3 regions of the Rhizobium sp. LARHSG275 genome follow, and region 3 is predicted to be linked to each of the others. Evidence: predicted binding sites of a transcription regulator. Region 3 holds the regulator's gene; each other region holds the start of a gene.
What was found. The regulator LexA, encoded in region 3, represses DNA repair genes until DNA is damaged. The targets are predictions, from matches to a motif close to TGTTCNNNNTGTGTTCNG.
Positions count from the first base shown of each region.

Region 1: ACIPSK_RS04420 (ATP-dependent helicase) is a predicted target of LexA. The motif match lies at 3,780-3,797, and genes of this name have one in related genera.
Region 2: uvrA (excinuclease ABC subunit UvrA) is a predicted target of LexA. The motif match lies at 6,024-6,041, and genes of this name have one in related genera.

Region 1 is NZ_JBIXJN010000003.1:117,010-125,116, reverse strand. Features, by position in the region: gene ACIPSK_RS04435 (YeaH/YhbH family protein) at 1-730, opposite strand, end outside; gene ACIPSK_RS04430 (PrkA family serine protein kinase) at 743-2,686, opposite strand; gene ACIPSK_RS04425 (VOC family protein) at 3,116-3,592, opposite strand; gene ACIPSK_RS04420 (ATP-dependent helicase) at 3,840-6,320, shown strand; gene ACIPSK_RS04415 (hypothetical protein) at 6,348-6,695, opposite strand; gene ACIPSK_RS04410 (EF-hand domain-containing protein) at 7,093-7,590, shown strand; gene pncA (bifunctional nicotinamidase/pyrazinamidase) at 7,924-8,107, shown strand, end outside.
Region 2 is NZ_JBIXJN010000010.1:4,221-12,327, forward strand. Features, by position in the region: gene ACIPSK_RS14915 (NAD(P)H-hydrate dehydratase) at 1-383, shown strand, start outside; gene ACIPSK_RS14920 (DUF808 domain-containing protein) at 641-1,660, shown strand; gene ACIPSK_RS14925 (DUF72 domain-containing protein) at 1,691-2,497, opposite strand; gene ACIPSK_RS14930 (GNAT family N-acetyltransferase) at 2,522-2,983, opposite strand; gene uvrA (excinuclease ABC subunit UvrA) at 2,980-5,901, opposite strand; gene ACIPSK_RS14940 (single-stranded DNA-binding protein) at 6,185-6,694, shown strand; gene ACIPSK_RS14945 (MarC family protein) at 6,815-7,462, opposite strand; gene gyrA (DNA gyrase subunit A) at 7,699-8,107, shown strand, end outside.
Region 3 is NZ_JBIXJN010000002.1:247,615-255,721, reverse strand. Features, by position in the region: gene kdsA (3-deoxy-8-phosphooctulonate synthase) at 34-879, opposite strand; gene ACIPSK_RS03200 (VOC family protein) at 876-1,772, opposite strand; gene lexA (transcriptional repressor LexA) at 1,970-2,689, shown strand; gene ACIPSK_RS03190 (ComEC/Rec2 family competence protein) at 2,670-5,102, opposite strand; gene gltA (citrate synthase) at 5,393-6,682, shown strand; gene lpxB (lipid-A-disaccharide synthase) at 6,719-7,897, opposite strand; gene ACIPSK_RS03175 (LpxI family protein) at 7,894-8,107, opposite strand, start outside.

The sequences.
Region 1 (8,107 bases), on a different contig from region 3:
AGCAGAACATCACGGCCTTTGCCACAGGCTTCGGCTCGTTTTCGAAGCGGCGATACCGCACGTCGAGCGGATCGATATAGGGAATGCGCCGGCTTTTTTCCGTCAGAGATTTGAGTTTTGCCTCAAGCGCCAGCCGGCTCTCGTCGTCCTCGCATTCCTCGATCTGCCGCTGCAGGGCTTCGATTTCTTCGCGGCGCGGACGGTGAAGCGCGACACGGCGCATCATCGCGAGCCTGGTCGTGCGACCGACGGCAATGTTGGACGGCGATCCCGACACGGAATAGCCGGCACGGAAGGGAGTTTCCTCCTCGGTTTCGGCCAGACGCCGCTTGGCAAGATCGGGCAGTTCCAGATCGTCCAGGAACACATCGAGGAATTCCTCGCGCGTCAGCACAAAGCGGAAGCCGTCCTCGCCGTCACCTTCGCCCGCATCCTTGGGTTTTCCGCCCCTGCTCCCCGGCGGGCGCGGAAGAATGTCGCCTTCGACAAAGGCCCTGTTTCCAGGCAGGATGTGGTCGCGAATGCCGCCATCGCCCCTTCTCAAGTTCGGCTCGGCCATTCCATCGATCGGCAGGCTGATTTCCCCGCCGTCGAGCACATCGCGAATGTTCCGGTTTTGCAGAGAACGCTTTACCGCCTGCTGCACGGCGCCCTTCATGCGCCGAAGAAACCGTTGCCGATTTTCCAGACTTTTACCGCGCGGATTTAGCCGACGGTCGACAATGTGCATATTGGCTCCACATTAACTTGCCTGTTTGACGCGCATGTACCATTCGACGAGGCGCCGAACCTGCCTCTCCGTGTAGCCCCGCGCAGCCATGCGCGAGACAAACTCGCTGTGTTTCTTTTCTGTTTCCGAATCCTTCTTCGAACCGAAGGAAATGACCGGCAAAAGATCCTCGACCTGCGAGAACATTCGTTTCTCGATGACTTCCCGGATCTTCTCGTAGCTCGTCCATGACGGATTCTTTCCGCCGTTGGCTGCCCGTGATCTCAAGCAGAACTTGACGATTTCGTTGCGGAAATCCTTCGGATTGGCAATTCCCGCCGGCTTTTCGATTTTCGTCAGTTCCTGGTTGAGGAGCTCGCGGTCGAGAAGCTGGCCGGTATCGGGATCCTTGAAATCCACATCTTCGATCCAGGCATCGGCATAATCAACGTAGCGGTCGAACAGGTTCTGTCCGTAATCCGCATAGGACTCAAGATAGGCCTTCTGAATCTCATTGCCAATAAACTCTGCGTAACGCGGCGCAAGATCGGCCTTGATGAATTCCAGATAGCGCTTCTCGACATCGTCGGAAAACTGCTCGCGTCGGATCGACTGCTCCAGCACATACATCAGATGAACCGGATCGGCGCCGATATCCGTGGTGTCGTGATTGAAGGTGGAGGCGAGCACCTTGAAGGCGAAGCGGGTCGATATGCCGTCCATGCCTTCGTCGATGCCAGCGGCATCCCGATATTCCTGGACACTGCGGGCGCGCGGATCCGTCTCCTTCAGGCTCTCGCCATCATAGGTGCGCATCTTCGAGAAGTACGTCGAATTCTCATGCTTGCGCAGACGAGAAAGCACGGAGAAGCGGGCCAGCATTTCGAGTGTCGCGGGGGCGCACGGCGCATCGGCGAGTTCCGATCCCTCGATCAGCTTCTCGTAAATCTTCTGCTCTTCCGTGACGCGCAGGCAATAGGGCACCTTGATCACGCAAATACGGTCGATGAAGGCCTCGTTGTTCTTGTTGGCCTTGAAGGTTTGCCATTCCGCTTCGTTCGAATGCGCAAGGACGATGCCGGAGAAGGGTATGGCGCCGATATTCTCGGAGCCGATATAGTTTCCCTCCTGCGTCGCCGTCAGCAGCGGATGCAGCATCTTGATCGGCGCCTTGAACATCTCGACGAATTCGAGCACGCCCTGATTGGCGCGGTTGAGCCCGCCCGAATAGCTGTAGGCATCGGGATCGTTCTGGGAATAGGTCTCCAGCTTGCGGATATCGACCTTGCCGACCAGCGACGAGATATCTTGATTGTTCTCGTCTCCAGGCTCGGTCTTGGCGATGGCGATCTGGCGCAACCGCGAAGGCTGTACTCTGACGACGCGGAAGCGGGAAATATCGCCTCCGAAATCGTCGAGCCGTTTCAGGCACCACGGGCTCATCAGTCCGCTCAGGCGCCGCAGGGGAATGCCGTATTGCTCCTGGAGGAGCGATCCCATCGTGTCCGGGTCGAACAGGTTGAGAGGACTTTCGAAAACGGGGCTGATCTCGTCACCCGCCTTCAGCACGTAGATCGGATGAACCTCCATCAGCAGCTTCAGCCGCTCCGCCAGCGATGACTTGCCGCCGCCGACCGGGCCGAGCAGATAAAGGATCTGCTTGCGCTCCTCGAGCCCCTGCGCGGCGTGCCGGAAAAAGGAAACGATGCGTTCGATTGTCTCTTCCATGCCGTGGAAGCCAGCAAAGGCCGGATAGATCCGCATGGTCCGGTTCATGAAGATCCGGCCGAGGCGCGCGTCCTTGGCGGTATCGACCATCTGCGGCTCGCCTATCGCGGCGAGCAGGCGCTCGGTCGCATTGGCATAGGCAAGCGGTTCCTTTTTGCAAAGGTCCAGATATTCCGCGATCGACATATCGGTTTCGCGACGCGCATCATAACTGCGGGTGAACGCATCAAATACGGATTCGCTCAGCATGGGCCCTCCATTCAAGGTTAATGCCACAGGCTTCAGGTGTCCCTATAACCATCGAGATGGCCATGACGTTCCTGAGAATCAATAGTTTCTTCGGTTATTCCACGCTCACCGGCCATTTCTAGCAATGCACAAAATTGTGCATCCACCGGTTCTTTAATTACTGTACGAAACTGTCGGTCAGTATAGTTGAGAAAGCCGCCATCGCGGTATCAGCACATTTCACGACGTGACAGAAAGATGAAAAAGGTGTGCAATGTCGCCCGTGATTCGAGATCACGAAAGTCAGCGATTGGCAGGCGGCGAACCCCCTTCGATCGGTGAATATCGATGCGCGACGGACCGTATGTCATCGAAATTTGGGGATATTCTTAGAGAAACAGGCGCATGACTATCATGCGCCTGATTTGCGATCATGTCTCCACAGGCCTCTCAGCCGTTGAACGCATTCTCGAGCGCAGCGACGTCGATCTTGACCATGCCGAGCATCACTTCGGTCACGCGCCTTGCCCGCTCAGGGTCGCTGTCGGCGATCATCTCCGATAGCACGCGCGGCACGATTTGCCAGGAAAGGCCCCAGCGGTCCTTCAGCCAACCGCAGGCCTCCGGCGTGCCGCCATTGGCGAGGAATGCCTCCCATATTCGATCGATCTCGGCCTGACCTTCGACGAGGATCGCAATCGAGAACGAATGGTTGAAGCTATCGAGCGGGCCGGCCTTCATTGCCAGGAAGGACTGGTCGGCGAGCGTGAACTCGATCAGCTCGACGCTGCCGGGAGGCCCGCTCGGCGTTTCCGCCTGAAGTATGGTGGTGCGGCCGATCCTGGAGTCCGGGATAACAGACACGTAGAATTCGACGGCTTCGCGCGCTTCCTCGGCGAACCAGAGATTTGAAACGACCTTCGGCATGAAAACGGCCTCCTTGTTGACGGGTGTTGATCCGGACTGCTGTCCGATGCCTCAAGGACGCCTTACTGGCGCCGGTTCCGACACGCCGCGATCGGAATTTTAGCCCTGCCCGCCCGCATCTCGACCACAGCCGGGCTCGGCGGCGGCCTTGCCGCCTGTAACATGCCGCCTGGGATAGCGCCGGCTCGGGAATGAAAGCAGAACATCTTTTCTGGTCTTTCCTTCCCGAATCACTACATTACGCGCCATGAGCAATAGTTTCGACGATATGCCCTTCTTCGACGAAGAGCCGGGCGAGATGGCGCGCAAGCCGCAGCCGCCTGCCGCACCCGCCGAAAGGGCGCCCGCCGCCGGTGGCGGCATCGCCGCACGCGCCATGGCGGCCCGCGACGGCGGCAAGCGGCCGGATTACCTCACCGGACTGAACCCCGAGCAGACCGAAGCCGTCGAAACGCTGGAAGGCCCCGTCCTCGTGCTCGCTGGCGCCGGCACCGGCAAGACGCGGGTGCTCACCACCCGCATTGCCCATATCCTCAATACCGGCCGCGCCTTTCCCTCGCAGATCCTCGCCGTCACCTTCACCAACAAGGCCGCCCGCGAGATGAAGGAGCGCATCGCGCTGCTCGTCGGCGGCGCCGTCGAAGGCATGCCCTGGCTCGGCACCTTCCATTCGATCGGCGTCAAACTTCTGCGCCGCCACGGCGAGCTCGTCGGCCTGCGCTCCGATTTTACCATTCTCGACACCGACGACGTCGTTCGCCTGATCAAGCAGTTGATCCAGGCCGAGGGTCTCGACGACAAGCGCTGGCCGGCCAAGCAGTTCGCCGGCATGATCGACACGTGGAAGAACAAGGGGCTCGGCCCGGCCGATATCCCCGAGGGCGACGCTCGCGCCTTTGCCAATGGCCGCGGCCGCGATCTCTATTTCGCCTATCAGGCGCGCCTGACGACGCTGAACGCCTGCGATTTCGGCGACCTGCTGATGCATCCGATCGCGATCTTCCGCAAGAACCCGGACCTCTTGAAGGAATATCACGGCCGCTTCCGCTATATCCTCGTCGACGAGTACCAGGACACCAACACCGCCCAATACATGTGGCTCAGGCTTCTCGCCCAGCGATCCAAAGGCGAGCCGCAGAACGTCTGCTGCGTCGGCGACGACGACCAGTCGATCTACGGCTGGCGCGGCGCGGAGGTCGACAATATCCTGCGCTTTGAAAAGGATTTCCCCGGCGCCAAGGTCATCAAGCTCGAGCGCAACTATCGCTCGACCGAACATATCCTTGGCGCCGCCGCCCATCTGATCGCCCATAATGAGGGTCGTCTCGGCAAGACGCTGTTCACCGACCGCTCCGATCCGGACGACGTCAAGGTGCAGGTCCACGCTTCCTGGGATTCGGAGGAGGAAGCCCGCGCCATCGGCGAGGAGATCGAGCAGCTCCAGCGCGGCAAGCATCTCTTGAACGACATGGCGATCCTCGTGCGCGCCTCGTTCCAGATGCGCGAATTCGAAGACCGCTTCGTCACCCTCGGCCTCAACTACCGCGTCATCGGTGGCCCGCGCTTCTACGAGCGCCTCGAGATCCGCGACGCCTTGGCCTATTTCCGCCTCGTTGCGCAAGCCTCCGACGACCTCGCCTTCGAACGCATCGTCAACACCCCGAAGCGGGGCCTCGGCGATACGACGGTGCGCGCGCTGCACGACTATGCGCGTGCCCGCGATATCCCGATGCTTGCGGCGGCCGCCGACATCATCGAGACCGACGAGCTGAAGCCGAAGGCGCGAAAGGCGCTCTTCGACGTGATTCAATCTTTCCGCCGATGGCAGGAACTGCTTGAAAACACACCGCATACCGAGCTGGCCGAGCAGATCCTCGAAGAGTCCGGCTATACCGACATGTGGAAGAACGACAAGAGCGCCGAAGCGCCGGGCCGACTTGAGAACCTCAAGGAACTGATCCGCTCGATGGAAAGCTTCGAATCGATGCGCGGCTTCCTCGAACACGTCTCGCTGGTGATGGATGCCGAGACCAACGAGAACCTTGATGCCGTCTCGATCATGACGCTGCACTCAGCCAAGGGTTTGGAATTCGACACCGTCTTCCTGCCCGGCTGGGAGGAAGGCCTCTTCCCGCACCAGCGCTCGCTGGACGAGAGCGGCCGCGCCGGCCTGGAGGAGGAACGCCGCCTCGCCTATGTCGGCATCACCCGCGCCAAGCATCGCTGCCACATCTGGTTCGTCTCCAACCGCCGCATCCATGGCCTCTGGCAATCGACCCTGCCCTCACGCTTCCTCGACGAACTGCCGGACACCCATGTCGAGGTCGCTCAAATGGAACAGAGCTACGGCGGGTACGGCCGCGGTGGCTACGGCCAGTCCCGCTTCGACAAGGCCGAACCCTTCGCCAATTCCTATTCCACGCCCGGCTGGAAACGCGCCCAGGCCAACAAGACCGACGCCACACGCGACAATTGGGGCACCCGCTCCGGCCACGCCGTCGAACGCATCGGCTACGGCGAGAGCGGCCCGAAGGGGCGCACGATCGAAGGCGAGCTGGTTGCCAAATCGACCTCGTCGGAACCGTCGAGATTCACCCTCGGCGACCGCGTGTTCCACCTGAAATTCGGCAACGGCAACATCACCGGCATCGAAGGCAACAAGCTGACGATCGAGTTCGACCGGGCCGGACAGAAGCGGGTCTTGGACGGGTTCGTCGAGCGCGTGTGATCTCACCTCGGCACGACGCGAGAACGTTTACCCGAGCATCCGCATCCTTCCGATCCCAAGAATATCGTTGATCAGCGCAATGCCGATTCCGGTGGCGACGATTCCCAATCCGATCAGGAAGAGCCGGCGAGACCGATCATATTTGACGGCAAAGAGAGAGTCGCGCGCCAGCAGATCGGCAAAGACCTTCACCTGGATGGCGATGCCGATCGTCAAGAACAGCATCGGCGGAATATCGATGCGACTCCAGTCGTTGGGGTTGGAAACCCAGACACTGATGAAATTGAGCGAGAAACCGAGGATGATCCCGGCCGCTGTCAGCGACCCGTTGCGAAATGTCGCATCGATCTTTTCGTCGGGATCCGGCTCGGACATGGCTTCGCTTCCCGCTGCTGAGGGTAAGAAAGGCAGAAATCATGATCCAGAGCAAGCTCGACCTGACATCGCCCTCACAGGAAGCAGACGAAATGTCGCAGCCGCGCAAACCCCGGCACTCCGCCCATGGCTCCTCCGCACGCTTCATTACGACAATTTCAGGCAAACACGGACATGGATTTAATCGCCTCCAGACGAAGCAATCGCTAAAAAAAGCCAATAATTCCAATGAAACAACTTTGGTAACCGAAAGGTTAACGTGCGTCGCCCCGCGCCGTCAATCGCACTTCTACCCTGTCAAAACGTCGCTTTGACGCCTTGCGCAAATCAGCTTAGCCCAAAGGCTGCCCACCCATGAAAGGCGGGCTTCACGACGAACTTTTCGAAGGAGGTTCAAGTGACCAGTGTTTCATCTCTCGGCAGCACAATGACCCAGTACCAGTCTCCGCTTTCCAGTCTGGACAAGAATGGCGACGGCGTCATATCGGCGGACGAGTTGGCCGCCGCCTCGCAGTCCCCGACATCGGCCATGGCGTCGACCGACGGCGACGACAGCGGCACCGATATCGTCAACAAGATCACCGCCGACATTCTGTCGCTGATGCTGTCCATGCAGAAGACCGACAGCAGCGACGATCAGGCCGACGGCAGCGATCAGAGCGACGACAATTCCAAGGGCGTCTTCGCCGCGATGGATACGAATGGCGACGGCAAGTTGACCGAATCCGAATTTCTTGCCGCCGAACCGAACAGCATCAAGACTTCGGGCGACAGCGATCCGCTCCTCACCAAAGTGCTGAGCGACATGCAGACGGCCCTTCAGGCCTACCGCAATACCTACGGCGCTTCCGCCGCAGCAGGCGATTCCGCAACCGAAGACGTGGCGGCGGTCTAGCTGGCTGAAATCCGGGCTCTGCCGGGGGAGCCTCGATCCATCGATGCCGCACAAAAGTGTCCACGCAGGCAGATCGATTTGGCGGCACTTGCCACCGTCGTCGGCCGTGTCTGCGATCCGGAAATCATGCACGTGCCTTGCCGCTCCGTTCCATTTCACCACGAGAACCGCCACCAGCTATCGCAATGATTGCATTAGAGCATTCTGCTTTGACGACTTAGTGCCGCTAGCGCCAGAATTAACACTTGCGCGTTCGCGCCTGGAAATCCACTAGTTGATCCATTCGGTGTGCTTAGCGTCCTACACTGCAATAAGCGAAGGGATTGAGCCTTGATGAAAGCGCTGCTGCTCGTCGACATTCAAAACGGCTTCTGTCCAGGCGGCAATCTGCCGGTGCCTGACGGCGACAAGGTGGTTCCCGTCGCAAACAGACTGATCGACAGCGGCAAATACGACCTGATCGTCGCCTCGCAGGACTGGCATCCGCCGGGCCACGGCAGCTTTGCCTCCGCCCATC
Region 2 (8,107 bases), on a different contig from region 3:
GTGAGCCGCGGCTGGTGCTGACGCCGCACGAAGGCGAATTCGCGCGGCTCTTTCCCGATATCGGCGGCGACGAAGCGCTCGGCAAGGTGGACAAGGCCTTGGCCGCCGCCCGCCGCGCCAATGCCGCGATTATCTACAAAGGCGCCGATACCGTCATCGCCGCGCCAGACGGCCGTGCGCTCATCAATACCAACGCTCCCGTCTGGCTTGCCACCGCCGGTTCCGGCGACGTACTTGCCGGCATCATCGGCGGATTGCTCGCCCAGGGCCTGCCGGCCTTCGAGGCCGCGGCTGCCGGGGTCTGGCTGCATGGAGAGGCAGGTCAACGCGCCGGCAAAGGGCTGACGGCAGAGGAGCTTGCTGCCGAAGTATTGCCGTTTTAAAGCGTCGCTGCGCGTCCTTTGGGAGGGCGGATGCCGCCATCCGGCGGCGGATCTGCCCGCTGCTGGTCTTCTGCACCTTGAACGCAGAATCTGGACCGTCATCCGACATGTCTGACTGTGGCGCAGTCTGAAGGCCGGCTGAATGACGGCCATTGTCGTCGCGCTCCTTGCATGGCATCTTCCGGCCGGAGGATTCCGCGTCTCGTTGACGGGCTTTCCATTTTTTTGCGTAAGTCTGTCTTTCGACGGAGGCTCGAATGAGTATTGGCCTGATCGCCCTACTTGATGATATCGCGGCATTGGCCAAGGTGGCTGCGGCGTCGCTCGACGATATTGCCGGCCAGGCTGCCAAGGCGGGAGCGAAAGCGGCTGGCGTCGTCATTGATGATGCGGCCGTCACACCCCGCTACGTCACCGGATTTTCGGCAGCACGCGAATTGCCGATCATCGGCAAGATCACGCTCGGCTCGCTGAAGAACAAGCTTCTGATCCTGCTTCCGGCAGCACTGATCCTGAGCCTTGTCGCACCGCAGGCGATCACGCCGCTGCTGATGATTGGCGGGCTTTATCTCTGCTACGAGGGTGTGGAAAAAGTCTACGAACTGGTGCTGCCGCATGCAGCCCATGCCCATGAATCGGCACTCGAGACGACAAGCCTCGATGCCAAATCGCTAGAAGACGAGAAGGTTGCTGGCGCAATCAAGACGGATTTCATCCTGTCGGCCGAAATCATGGCGATTACGCTCGCCGCTGTGCCCTCAGGCAGCATGTTCACGCAAGCCGTCATCCTTGCCGTTGTTGGACTGGGTATCACGATCATGGTCTATGGCGGCGTGGCGCTTATCGTGAAAGCCGATGATCTGGGTCTGATGCTGGCGCGTGTGCGGACGGCATCTCCGATGGGCGCCGCCTTGCGTTCGATCGGGGAGGGGCTTGTCACAGGCATGCCTTATTTTCTGAAAGTACTCGGCATCGTCGGAACGGCCGCCATGATCTGGGTCGGCGGCGGCATCATCGTTCATGGCCTCGAAGCCTATGGCATCAGCGGCCTTGCGCATCTGATCCACGAGGCCGGCGAGGCGACTGCGCATGCGGTTCCCGTTCTGGCATCGGTGCTGCGCTGGGTCGTCGAGGCCGCAGGCGCGGGTATCGTCGGTATCGTCGCCGGCTTGATCGCAATTCCGGTCACAGGCTACGCCGTCTCGCCGATATGGCGGTACCTCAAATCGCTCCTGCCGCGCCGGCGGAAAGAGGCGCTGGCGAACGGGAAGAAATGAAGCTTGCGGCTATCGGCGGGCAAGCCCTGCTTATTTCGCCAGCGCCTGCTGCAGGGCGATTGCTCCATGTGGCGCATTGACCTTGCCCTCATGGATCATGAAGGCGAAGACGTCGCGCGGCTCGACCTTCACCTCGCGATCTCTATCGATCAGCGGCAGGTCATCAGGAATCTTGCCCTCGGCCCAGGTCTCCAGCCGGTCTGCCCAGGCCTTCAGGTCCTTTTCCGGATAGCAGGTCGGGATATCGTCCGATCCCTTCTGCAGCCTGGCATAGACGAAATCGGCCGTGACGTCGGCGATCATCGGATATTCGAAATGTTCGGCGCAAACAGGCGCCACGCCGTATTTCGCCAGCAGCGCGACGAACTCCGGCACCTTGAAGGAATCGTGCCGCACCTCGACCACGTGGCGGAGCGTCAGCCCGTCCTGTTTTGCCGGCAGCAGCTTCAGGAAGGCTTCGAAATCGTCTGCATCGAACCTCTTCGTCGGCGCGAACTGCCAGAGCAGCGGCCCGAGATGATCGCCGAGTTCGCTGATGCCCGATGACAGAAACCGCTCCATCGATTCACCGGCTTCGGCAAGCACCCGCCGATTGGTGACGAAACGTGTCGCCTTCAGCGAAAAGATGAAACCGTCGGGCACGTCAGCCGCCCATTTGGCAAAGACGGCGGGCTTCTGCGTGCTGTAATAGGTGCCGTTGACCTCGATAACCTTCAGCTGGCGGCTGGCATAATTCAGCTCGTCCTTCTGCTTCAGGCTCTCGGGAAAGAAATGCCCGCGCCAGGGCTCGAAGGTCCAGCCGCCGATGCCGGTGCGGATAGTGCCGGATTTCGTCATGTCGTCCTCCCCATTCGCAGCCGCTCAGGCCGCATTGATCTCTTTCGTCATGTAGACGAGCGTCCATCCTGGCCGATAAGGGTTCGGCCGGCGACCCGTTTCCTGAAACCCGAACGCGCTGTAGAGCGCGATATTCCACTCCATCCGCGCATTCGTGTAGAGCCGGATCTCCGGCACGGCCAATTCCCGCGCCTTGCCCTCCAGCCAATGCAGCATCGCCAGCCCATGTCCGGCACCCTGAAAGGCCGGCGAGACCGCGATGCTGAACAGCATGAGGTGATCGGAATGCCGTTCGACGACCACCAGGCCGGCCGTTTGCCCGCCGATCTCGCAGAGCCAGACCTCGCCGCATTCGATCCGCGGCGCGTAATCCTCCGTCACCGGGATCGGCGGAGCACCGAAGAGTTCGGTATAGGGCCGATAGGCGGCTGTTGTCAGCGTCACGATCGTTTCCAGATCATCGGGCGACGCTGGCCGCATCGTCATTCCGCCGCAACCGCCTTCTTCACCGGGCGCCGTTCCAGCAATTCCTTCAGGAACTGTCCGGTATAGGACCGCTTTTCCTTGACGATTGCTTCCGGCGTGCCAGTCGCGACGATCTCACCGCCACCATCGCCGCCTTCGGGGCCGAAATCGAGCACCCAGTCGGCCGTCTTGATGACTTCGAGATTGTGTTCGATCACCACCACCGAATTGCCCTGGTTGACCAGTTCGTGCAGCATTTCGAGCAGCTTGGCGACGTCGTGGAAATGCAGGCCGGTTGTCGGTTCGTCGAGAATGTAGAGCGTGCGTCCCGTCGAGCGTTTCGACAGTTCCTTGGCAAGCTTGACGCGCTGCGCCTCGCCGCCCGAAAGCGTATTCGCCTGCTGGCCGACCTTGATATAACCGAGGCCGACATCCTTCAACGATTGCAGCTTGTCGCGCACGGCAGGCACCGCCGCGAAGAAATCGACGCCTTCCTCCACCGTCATGTCGAGCACGTCGGCGATAGACCTCTGTTTGAAGGTGACGTCGAGTGTCTCGCGATTGTAGCGCTTGCCGTGGCAGACGTCGCAGGTGACGTAGACATCGGGCAGGAAGTGCATCTCGATCTTGATGACGCCGTCTCCCTGGCAGGCCTCGCAGCGTCCGCCCTTGACGTTGAAGGAGAAGCGGCCCGGCTGGTAGCCGCGGGCCTTTGCCTCCGGCAGACCGGCGAACCAATCTCGGATCGGCGTGAAGGCGCCGGTATAGGTCGCCGGGTTCGAGCGCGGGGTGCGGCCGATCGGCGATTGGTCGATATCGATCACCTTGTCGATATGCTCGAAACCGTCGATGCGGTCGTGATCGGCTGGGTTTTCACGCGCGCCCATGACGCGCCTTGCCGCCGATTTATAGAGCGTTTCGACCAGGAAGGTGGATTTGCCGCCGCCGGAAACGCCGGTTACCGCCGTAAACACCCCGAGCGGGATCGACGCCGTGACGTTCTTGAGATTGTTGCCACGCGCCCCGACTACCTTGATCTCGCGGCCCTTCTTCGGCTTGCGGCGCTCATTGGGAACCGGAACGCCGAGCTCGCCCGACAGATATTTGCCGGTCAGCGAGTTTGGATTGTCCATGATATCCTGCGGCGTGCCGTGGGCGATCACCTGGCCGCCGTGAATGCCGGCTGCCGGGCCGATATCGACCACGTCGTCGGCCGACAGGATCGCATCCTCGTCATGTTCGACGACGATGACGGTGTTGCCGATGTCGCGCAGGTGCTTCAGCGTGTCGAGCAGCCGGGCGTTGTCGCGCTGATGCAGGCCGATCGACGGCTCGTCGAGCACGTAAAGCACGCCTGTCAGTCCCGAGCCGATCTGCGAGGCAAGCCGGATGCGCTGGCTTTCGCCGCCCGACAGCGTGCCGGAATTGCGCGACAGGCTGAGATATTCCAGGCCGACGTCATTGAGGAAGCGCAGCCGGTCGCGGATTTCCTTGAGGATGCGCACGGCGATCTCGTTCTGCTTGGCGTTGAAGCTTGCCGGCAGCGTCTCGAACCAGTCACGGGCGACGCGGATCGACATCGCGGTCACTTCGCCGATATGCAGCGTGTCGATCTTCACCGCCAACGCCTCCGGCTTCAGGCGGAATCCGTTGCAGGAAGGGCAGGGGGCGGCCGACATGAAGCGTTCGATATCCTCGCGCGCCCAAGCGGAATCGGTCTCCTTCCAGCGGCGCTCGAGGTTGGTGATGATGCCTTCGAAATTCTTCTGCGTCGTATAGGAGCGGGCGCCATCGGCATAATGGAATTCGATCTTGTCGTTAGTGCCGTTGAGGATGACGTCCTTGGCCTCGTCGGAGAGATCGTTCCAGCGGGTGCCGAGCTTGAAGCCGTAATGTTTGCCGAGCGCTTCCAGCGTCTGGTTGTAATAGGGCGAGGTCGACTTGGCCCAGGGCGCGATCGCCCCGTCGCGCAGCGTCCGTTCGGGCTCGGGCACGATCAGATCCGCATCGATCTTCTGCTGGGCGCCGAGGCCGTCGCAGGTCGGGCAGGCGCCGAACGGGTTGTTGAAGGAGAAGAGCCTGGGTTCGATCTCGGGAATGGTAAAGCCCGATACTGGGCAGGCGAATTTCTCCGAAAACAGCACGCGTTCATGCGTCTCGTTCAGCGACTTGTTGGCCGAACCGCCGGCCGACGTCTCTTCCGGCGGCAGCGGCTTGTCGGCGAATTCGGCAACCGCCAGCCCGTCGGCGAGCTTCAGGCAGGTCTCCAGACTGTCCGCCAGGCGTGCCGAGACATCCGAGCGCACGACGATGCGGTCGACCACCACGTCGATGTCGTGCTTGTATTTCTTGTCGAGAACCGGCGCCTCGGCGATCTCGTAGAACTGGCCGTCGACCTTGACGCGCTGGAAGCCTTTCTTCATCAGCTCCGCCAGTTCCTTCTTGTATTCGCCCTTGCGCCCGCGCACGAGCGGCGCAAGGATATAAAGACGGGTACCCTCGCCGAAATCGAGGATGCGGTCGACCATCTGGCTGACGGTCTGGCTCTCGATCGGCAGGCCGGTTGCCGGCGAATAGGGAACGCCGACGCGGGCAAAGAGCAGGCGCATATAGTCGTAGATCTCGGTGACGGTCCCGACCGTCGAGCGCGGGTTGCGCGAGGTGGTCTTCTGCTCGATCGAGATCGCCGGCGACAGCCCGTCGATCTGGTCGACATCGGGCTTCTGCATCATCTCGAGGAACTGCCGGGCATAGGCCGACAGGCTCTCGACATAGCGCCGTTGGCCCTCGGCATAGATCGTGTCGAAAGCAAGCGAGGATTTGCCGGAACCCGAAAGCCCGGTCATGACGATCAGCTTGTTACGCGGCAGATCGAGATCGATGCTCTTAAGATTATGCTCGCGCGCGCCGCGGATGGAGATCGTCTTCAGTTCGCTCATCGTCTCTGCTTTGGTTTTCTGGATAACAGCCCTTATTTAGTGATGCCGACGGGCGAGTCGAGGCTGAATATCCGCAAGGGCTCAAGGTTTTCGATTCTGTTGACAGGATCATACGGATAACCTAGAACAAATAAAGAACAAAAATCCTGATGGATGCATGCGGCTTTCTGATGGATAAACATGTGGATTAAATGCCGCCCATGCGCATCGGCGGTCCGTGATGGTTTAAGGTGCGCCGATCGATTAAACGCCGCCGGGCAGGGCGGCAGGCAGGGTGAGAAGCATGGCTGGTAGCGTGAATAAGGTAATTCTGATTGGAAACGTCGGCGCGGACCCGGAAATCCGCCGCACTCAGGATGGCCGGCCGATCGCCAATATCCGGCTTGCAACCTCGGAGACCTGGCGCGACCGCAATTCCGGCGAGCGCCGCGAAAAGACCGAATGGCACACGATCGTCGTCTTCAACGAAGGCCTCTGCAAGGTCGTCGAGCAATATGTGAAGAAGGGCGCCAAGCTCTATATCGAAGGCCAGCTGCAGACCCGCAAATGGCAGGACCAGCAGGGCCAGGACCGTTACAGCACGGAAGTGGTGCTGCAGGGTTTCGGTTCGACGCTGACGATGCTCGACGGCCGCGGCGAAGGCGGCGGTGCGAGCGGCGGCCGTGGCAGCGCCGGTGGCGGCAACGATTATGGCGACGACTACGGCGCCCCGGCTCCCTCCTCATCACCCAGCCGCGGCGGTGGCGGCGGCGGCAACTTCTCGCGGGATCTCGACGACGACATCCCGTTCTGATCGTTAGGCTTTCGCAGTTTTGTGAAAGACTGGAGAGCATGGCGTCCATAACGGCGTCATGCTCTCCTTTGTTTTCGCGGCAGATCGTTCAGACCGCGGCCTCAATCGTCTACGGCCGTTTCAGTGCGGCGTCGCGCTGATCAGATTGAACGCCGACTTAGCCCCGTCGACGACGAACTGTGCGGCAAGGGCGGCCAGGATGACGCCGAGGAGCCGTGTCAGGATGGCCCGGCCGGTGACGCCGAGGAAACGGTCCAGCCTTTCAGCGATGAGCAGCATGACGAAGGTCAGCAGCAGATTGGCGGCAAGGACGCCGATCAGCTGGGCTTTCCCGATCGAGGTGGCGAGCGTGCCGGCTAGCAGGATCGTCGCCGAGATCGCACCCGGACCTGATATCAGCGGCAAGGCGAGGGGAAAGACGGCGATATTCTCGATATGATCCTTGGTGATCGCCGCCTCGGTCGCCTTCTCCTTGCGCTCCTGCCGCCTCTCGAACACCATCTCGAAGGCGATCCAGAACAGCAGCAGGCCGCCGGCGATGCGGAAGGCGCCGATCGAAATCCCGAGCACGCCGAGCACGCCGGCGCCAAACAGCGCGAAGACGGCAAGGATGATGAAGGCGATGACCGAGCCGCGCAGCGCCACCTGCTTGCGCTCGGTCCGGCTCATGCCTGTCGTCAGGCCCAGAAAGATCGGCGCAAGCCCCGGTGGATCGATGGTGACGAGCAGCGTCGTGAAGGCGTTGATCAATTGGTCGGCGCTTGCCATCGGCTCTCCGGAACCCCATATGGGTGCGTGGTTCTAATGATTGTGAAGCGGGGATTTCGATTTGGCAAATATCCCGCGGCGGCCCGCGGCGGATTTGTCCGGTCCGGCCGCGAAACTTGCATGTTTTACCCTCTTTAAGCCGCAAAAGCCTGTTCAAAACGCGCTGTGAAATTGGCGCGGCAACAGGCTTTCCGCTATAAATCTTCCAGTGATTCTAGAAGAGATCGTGATCTGTTTTGACTGAGCAAACACCCCCCGGCGGCGGGAAGCTCCCGCCAGGCATCGAGCCCATCTCCATCATGGAGGAAATGCAGCGGTCGTATCTCGATTACGCCATGAGCGTCATCGTTAGCCGCGCGTTGCCCGACGTGCGCGACGGCCTGAAGCCCGTGCACCGGCGCATCCTCTACGGCATGTCCGAGCTCGGCATCGACTGGAACAAGAAATACGTCAAATGCGCCCGCGTCACCGGTGACGTGATGGGTAAATTCCATCCGCACGGCAACTCTGCGATCTATGATGCGCTCGCCCGCATGGCGCAGCCCTGGTCGCTGCGGCTGCCGCTGATCGACGGTCAGGGCAATTTCGGCTCAGTCGATGGTGACCCGCCAGCGGCCGAACGTTACACCGAATGCCGCCTCGAAA
Region 3 (8,107 bases):
GCCTATAGCACGATCATGTCAGGCTGTTGAACGTCAAGCCTTGGCGACCGCATCGAAGGCGAGTAGCTTTTCAAGCAGCCGCGGCATGTCCTTGAGATAGACCATGTTGGGGCCGTCGGAAGGTGCATTGTCGGGGTCCTGGTGGGTTTCGACGAACACGCCGGCGATACCGGTAGCCACCGCTGCGCGCGCCAGCGTTTCCACGAATTCCCGCTGACCGCCGGAGGATTCGCCCTGCCCGCCCGGCTGCGCCACGGAATGGGTCGCATCGAAGATAACGGGGGCGCCCATCGCCGCCATGATCGGCAGCGAACGCATGTCGGAAACCAGCGTGTTGTAACCGAAAGAGGCGCCGCGCTCGCACAGCAGCACGTTCGGGTTCCCGCTGGCATTGAGCTTCTTCAGGACGTTCTTCATATCCCAGGGAGCGAGGAACTGGCCCTTCTTGACGTTGACGACGCGGCCGGTCTTGGCCGCGGCAATAAGAAGGTCGGTCTGGCGGCAAAGGAAGGCCGGGATCTGCAGGACGTCCACGATCTTTGCCACCTCGGCGCATTGTTCGGCGGTATGAACGTCGGTCAGGACGGGAAAGCCGAATTCCTTCTTGAGGTCGGCAAAGACCTCCATGCCCTTTTCGATCCCGATACCGCGTTCGGCCGAGAGCGAGGTCCGGTTCGCCTTGTCGAAGGAACTCTTGTAGACGAGGCCGATGCCGAGCCTTCCGCAAAGCTCCTTCAGCGTGCCGGCAACCATGAAGGCGTGGTCGCGGCTCTCCATCTGGCAGGGACCGGCAATCAGCGACAGGCGGCCGGTATTGGAAAAGGTGACCTGGCCTTGGCCTTCGCCGACCCTGACGTCGGAATTCGTATCAATGCTCATCGTGTTTCCTCGAAGGCGAAGAGCGTGCCCTGCCCGGGCGCGGGCTTCACCAGAATGCGATTGTTCTTGCGCGTGTATGTCACCCCGTTAGCAGCCAAATGCGCTTCTGTCACGGCAAGATCGGCAACAGCAAAGAGGATTGCCCGGCCGCGCAGGCCGCGATCTGCGGATGAGCCGGCGATGTCGAAATAGGCCTCCAGCCCTTCCGGCGTCATCAGACCGATTTTCGCATTCGACGCCGCGACATTGACGCCGAAACCGGTTTTCTCGACTGCCGATTGCGCCGCTGCAAGGCCGACGAAGGCAGCGAATGCGGCCGGTTCCGGCGCGCAAAGCGCGATCTCCGTTATGCCGGTCACGCCATTGGCATGCGTCTCCAGCGCGGCGCGGTCGGCCGGCAGCGGATTGATACGCTCGACGGTGAAGAGCAAGAGATCAGGCGCGCGCAGGTCGCCGGCAAAAGCCAGCTTGAAGCCGGCAATCGTCTCGGAGCCGTCCGGCATCGTCATCGGCCGGGTGAACTGCAGCATCTCCCCGGCGCTCGACCCGTTGCCGACGAAATCCTGATGATCGATGCCGGCATCCTTGCTGCCGAAGGCCACCGCCGAAAGCCCCTCCGCGCCGCAACGGAAGCGGAAAGCCCGGTTGCGAGCGGTGAAGACATTGCCTCGTCGCGCCGATGCCTCGCTCTCCTCGACGCTCGCGATCCCGAGCGGCTCCAGATAGGTCTTGTCGGCAAAGAAGACGCAGGCATTCTCCGTCCCGAAGGGGTGGCGCGCATCGGCGGCAACGGTGAAGCCGAGCTTGCCGAGCCTTTCGCGCGCCAGATCGATGTCGACGACCGGCAGCACGACATGATCCAGCGGGTACGGTTTGGTGGAATGCGTGTTCATCATATCCCTCCTCAAATCGGCAAGAGATGTGCGACAGCGCCACCCTCAATGCAAGACATGTGTCCAATCCGGCGAATGAAAATAAGAATCTCGACGAGTTGGTGCCAAGTTTTACGGAAATTTAGCTACTTGCGGAACACATATGGAACATATAGTGTCTGTTCTGGATTTGTTTCAATCACGAGGTCACAACGTCGATGCTCACGCGCAAACAACAGGAGCTTCTCCTTTTCATTCATGAGCGCATGAAGGAATCCGGCGTTCCGCCATCTTTCGACGAAATGAAGGATGCCCTGGACCTCGCTTCGAAGTCCGGGATTCATCGCTTGATTACAGCGCTCGAGGAACGTGGCTTCATTCGCCGCCTACCGAACCGGGCCCGCGCGATCGAGGTCATCAAGCTTCCGGAGGCCTACAGCCCCAGCATCCAGCCGCGGCGCGGCTTTTCGCCGAGCGTCATCGAGGGCAGCCTCGGCAAGCCCCAGCCGGTCGCCGCCCCCGCTGCCGCAAAACCCGTCGCCGACAACGGCAACTCAGTCTCCGTGCCGGTCATGGGGCGCATCGCCGCCGGTGTTCCAATCTCGGCGATCCAGAACAACACCCACGACATCGTCGTTCCGGCCGACATGCTCGGCTCCGGTGAACATTATGCGCTGGAGGTGAAGGGCGATTCGATGATCGACGCCGGCATCTTTGACGGCGACACCGTGATCATCCGCAACGGCAGCACCGCAAGTCCTGGCGACATCGTCGTTGCTCTCGTCGACGACGAGGAAGCGACACTCAAACGCTTCCGCCGCAAGGGCGCCTCGATTGCGCTCGAAGCCGCCAACCCGGCTTACGAGACCCGGATTTTCGGGCCGGACCGTGTCAAGGTTCAGGGCAAGCTCGTCGGTCTTATTCGCCGCTATCACTGACCTTGGCTAAACCGGGCTCGGTAAAACTATTGCTGCGCCAGTCATAGGCGCGATGGCGCATCCATGGCCGCGACAATGCATCGAATGCGGTTGCCACCTCCAGGCCGGCGTTCGTGAAGCGCAACTCGACGGAACCGGTCCTGCGCAGCGTTTCACCGGTGAAGAGCGTCGCACCTGAGCGGCAGCTGTTGAAGCGCAGGCGGACCGACGTCACGACGATATCGGCGGCGTCGCATGCGGGGCCGAGATAGGCGGCATTGTCGATGACGGCCACGACCTGGCCATTGCCAAGCCTTGATGTGCACCAGGCCTTTTTGACGCAGGAAAAGCGGTTTGCTTCACCGGCCGCTGCGGCTGCACGCATCGCGGTCCTCGCTTCGGTCTGCTGATCGCGGGAAAGCCTGACGCGGCGGTCTTCTCCCTCCGGCGGGATAGCAGGACCATCCAGCATCTTCGGCGGATCATGCGTCGGCAGGACCAGCGCCCTCTGCCATTGGTCGAAGATGAAATCCGGCGGTCGTTCACGGTTGGACGCCATGGCTGCCGCCTCGACGACCGCGACGAGATTGCCATCCTCCGAAATTACCAGATCCGGCAGCCGGGGAACCGGTAGAAGCAACAGGAGGAGCGTCGAGACTGCGATGATCGATGTGCCGGAATGGCGCAGTCGCGTCCGGAGCAGCGTCAGCAGAAGAAAGCCTGCCACGGCGACGGCGAAATACCAGGCGGGCAAGCGGCCAACGTCGATATTGCCGCCCCAGCCGGACACCGTCTTTGCGACTGCGATCACCAGATCGAGGCCGAATCCGACGACCTTCCAGGCCCAAACATCCAGACCGAAAGGCATGAGCAGCATCGCCAGCAGCCCGGCCGGCATGACGATAAAGGAGATGATCGGCATCGTCGCGAGGTTTGCCGGCAGGCCATAGGCGGTCAGGCGATGAAAATGCTCGATCGAAAACAGCGCGGTTGAAAAGCCGCCGATCAGCGACGTCAGGAAGACGCCGCCGAAGAAACCCGCAACCGTAACGATCGGCCTGATGATCGGCAGCTTGAGGAAGGCGTTTTCGCGGACGCGCCGGTCCTTCCATAGCTGATAGCCCGAGACCAGCGCCAATGTCGCTGCAAAGGACATCTGGAAGCTCGGACCCAAGACCTCGGACGGCGAAATGGCGATGATGACGAGCGCGGAGAGCGCGACATTGCGCAGGCTGATCGACGGCCGGTCGAAGAAGACGGCAATCAACATGATGGCCATCATGATGAAGGCGCGTTCGGCAGAGACCCCAAAGCCCGAGATCAGGAAATAGGCGGTCACGGCGATGAGCGCGCCGGCGGCAGCGATCTTCTTCGTCGGATAGGCCTCAGCGACGCCGGGAAAGAGGCTGAGCAACATCCGGAACCCAACGAAGAAGATACCGGCCGACAGCGCCATGTTGAGGCCGGAGATGGCGACGATATGAGCCAGGCCGGACTGGCGCAGCGCTTCCGTCGTCTCATTCGAGATGGCGCGCCGCTCGTCCGTCACCAGAGCAGCGGCGAAAGCGCCGGTGTCGCCAGGCAAGATCGACCTTATGCGGTCGCCAATGCCGCTGCGCAGCCAGTAGAGCCCTTCGAGCAGAGCTTCCCACGTCGATCTTGCCGCCTGCGGACCTGCCTGCCAGTCGACCTTCGACGGCGCGCCGTAGAAGAAGCCGTTCGCGCCGATGCCATCGAAATAGGCACCGAAGGAGAAGTCGTTGAGCTCAGGAAGTGCTGGACCTGCCGGCGGCGTCAGCCGCGCCCTGCCGGTTATGATATCACCGATCTCGAAGGGCGCGTCTGCGCCGCGGGTGATCGCGGTTATGCGTTCGGGCGACCGCTTCACTTCCGGCGCCTCCGTACCGATGACGGCAAGAATGTAGCGCCACCGGCCGCGACCGTCGCCTTCGCGCCGTTCCACACGGCCGGTCACCGTCGTCGTGACGGCGGAATCGAGGATCACGGTCGAAGCCCGCCAGCTCTCGAGCTGCGCGGAGGCCATGCCGCAGGCCACAAGTGCAAGCGCCAGCAGCGTTGCCCGCAATGCCGCCCGGCTGCGGCTGGCGATGAGAACGGCGACGATCAGCAGCAACAGGCAGAGCAGCGATGCAACGAGCGGAAAGTCCGATGCCGCGAGAAACCAGAAGGCTGACCCGGCACCGAGGAAGACAGGCGAGACCAGCAGCAGACGGCCGTGGTCCGCCTCTTCGCTCAGCATGCCCATGCCGATACGCAGCGATTGCGAGGCTGCTGCCGGCAGCCGGTGCCGCAAGGGGCTCGTCGACTGCGTTCTTGTCGGGCGCTTCACCATGACAGGTGGAGAAAAACCGGCGGAGTCGGCGAGGCCTTCGCCTGCTTCCGGCCGCAATTCGACTGTGGTCAACTCCTGCATGTGCCGCCCAAGCCCAGCTGCGAAGGCGGCCAGAATGCAACCTCCGATCAAATCCGGCAAGCATAATCGATTGAAATACGAGGGAAAATCGCAAGCGCCAAAAGACGAGTTGAATCATCGGCTTCCGATATGCGTGCGGCTCATCGCTGCAGTGCCTAAAAGGTGATACCGCAATGCACAAAATGCCGTCACGGTAACTTGGCATTAGCTTCGCGATCATATAGCTATCGGTGAGGACGCTTAACCCCTATGGCGCTTTTATGGCGCCACCGCCATTTCGGAGGATCAGCATGACGGATCAAAGCGCTACAATAAAAATCGGTGACAAGTCTGTCGACCTTGCTGTCAAAAGCGGCACGATCGGCCCGAGCGTCATCGATATCGGTGCCCTCTACAAGAATACGGCTTCCTTCACCTACGATCCGGGTTTCACCTCGACGGCATCCTGCGAATCGAAAATCACTTACATCGACGGCGACGAAGGTGTCCTGTTGCACCGCGGCTATCCGATCGAGCAGCTCGCCGAGCATGGCGACTTCCTCGAGGTCTGCTACCTGCTGCTTTACGGCGAACTGCCGACCACCGTGCAGAAGAAGGATTTCGATTATCGCGTCACGCACCACACCATGGTGCACGAGCAGATGAGCCGCTTCTTCACCGGCTTCCGCCGCGATGCGCATCCGATGGCCGTCATGTGCGGCTGTGTCGGCGCCCTGTCGGCCTTCTATCACGACTCCACCGACATCACCGATCCGCACCAGCGCATGGTCGCCAGCCTGCGCATGATCGCCAAGATGCCGACGCTTGCCGCCATGGCCTACAAGTACCATATCGGCCAGCCCTTCGTTTATCCGAAGAACGACCTCGACTATGCCTCGAACTTCCTGCGCATGTGCTTTGCCGTGCCTTGCGAGGAATATGTGGTCAATCCGGTGCTTGCCCGCGCCATGGACCGCATCTTCATCCTGCATGCCGATCACGAGCAAAACGCCTCGACCTCGACCGTCCGTCTCGCCGGTTCGTCGGGCGCCAACCCGTTCGCCTGCATCGCCGCCGGCATCGCCTGCCTCTGGGGCCCCGCCCACGGCGGCGCCAACGAAGCAGCCCTCAACATGTTGACGGAAATCGGCACGGTCGACCACATTCCGGAATATGTCGCCCGCGCCAAGGACAAGAACGATCCGTTCCGCCTGATGGGCTTCGGTCACCGTGTCTACAAGAACTATGATCCGCGCGCCAAGATCATGCAGAAAACGACGCATGAAGTGCTCGGCGAACTCGGCATCAAGGACGATCCATTGCTCGAAGTGGCCATGGAGCTGGAGCGCATCGCGCTCACCGACGAATATTTCATCGAGAAGAAGCTCTATCCGAACATCGACTTCTATTCCGGAATCACGCTGAAGGCGCTGGGCTTCCCCACGACCATGTTCACCGTGCTCTTCGCGCTCGCCCGCACCGTCGGCTGGATTGCGCAGTGGAACGAGATGATCGAGGATCCGGAACAGCGCATCGGCCGTCCGCGCCAGCTCTATGTCGGCGAACCGAAGCGCGATTACATCCCGGTTTCAAAGCGCTGATCGCTTCAAAGGATCCCAAAAGAAAACCCGGTCAGTTCAGAAACGATCGGGTTTTTTCTTTTTCAAGACGTCGAGAAGGATCTCGGCAGCGTGCTCGCCGGGCGGCTTTTCGGTCTGCATGCGTTGCCAGACGAGATCATAACCCTCGTTCATCGCCTTCAGTTGGAACGTGTCGGCCGACAGCCGCTCCATCCAGCGCGCCAGGCTGGCGCCGCGAACGATCTCGTTCAGATATTCCGGCACGACGGCATAATCGGCGATGATATTCGGCAATGCGCCCGTCCAAACCTTGATGCGCGGGGCGAGCAGGCGGATGATCCAATCCGTCTTGTAGACGGACACCGTCGGCACGCCGGCAAGGGCGAGTTCGAGGATCACCGTGCCGGAGGCTGCCATCGCCGCATCCGCTTCGGCAAAGGCCTTCCATTTCTGCGCCGGCCCGACCGCCACCTCCGGCGGCGTGGCCCAGCCGGCAACCAGACCCTTCACCAGCGCTTCGTTGTGCGGCACGGTCGGCAGCAGGAATCGCATCGGGCCGTTGCGGGCGACGAGTTCATTGGCCGCATCCTCGAAGAACGGCAGGAGTTTGGCGATTTCGGAGGATCTTGACCCCGGAAGCATCAGGATGGTCTTGCCCGCTTCCCCGACAGATGCCCTCCCGGCGCGCAGCCGCCGCGCTTCGAGCAGCGCCGGATCAGCGATCAGGCGATGGCCGACATAGGTGGTCTCAGGCCCGCCGAGCGCACGCATCGTCGCCGGCTCGAAGGGCAGGACGGCGAGCACATGATCGACATAGGGCAGCATGCGCGTGGCGCGATATTCCTTCCAGGCCCAGACGCTCGGACAGACATAATTGACAACAGGCAGATCGGGCAGTGCGATCCGGACACGCTTAGCGACTCGGTGGGTGAAGTCTGGGCTATCGATAATGAGAAGTATGTCCGGCCTGGCGGCGACGATGGCAGCCGTTGTCTTCCGGATCAGGGTATAGAGCCTTGGCAGCCGGCTCAGCACCTGGGTGATGCCCATGATCGACAGCTCGGAAAAATCGAACAGCGATTTCAAACCTTGGGCCTGAAGCCCCTCGCCGCCGACACCGACGAGTTCGATCGGTCCGGCATGGATCCGCTTCAGGGCCGCAACCAGATCGGCGCCGAGCAGGTCGCCCGACACCTCGCCGGCGATGACGGCGATCTTCAGCGGCGCCCCGGTCATTCGAGCCCCCATGCCGGCAGCTCGCGATCGATGCCGCAGACGAAAAGCCCGGCCTCATCGGCGGCCTTGAGGACGGCGGCGCGATCGAGCACCAGCGAACGGCCTGCCTCGACCGCCACGCCGGCAAGCCCCGCCTTCTTTGCATTCAGGACCGTGGAAACGCCGATTGCCGGCAGGTCTGCGCGAATATCCTGCTGAGGCTTGCAGAGC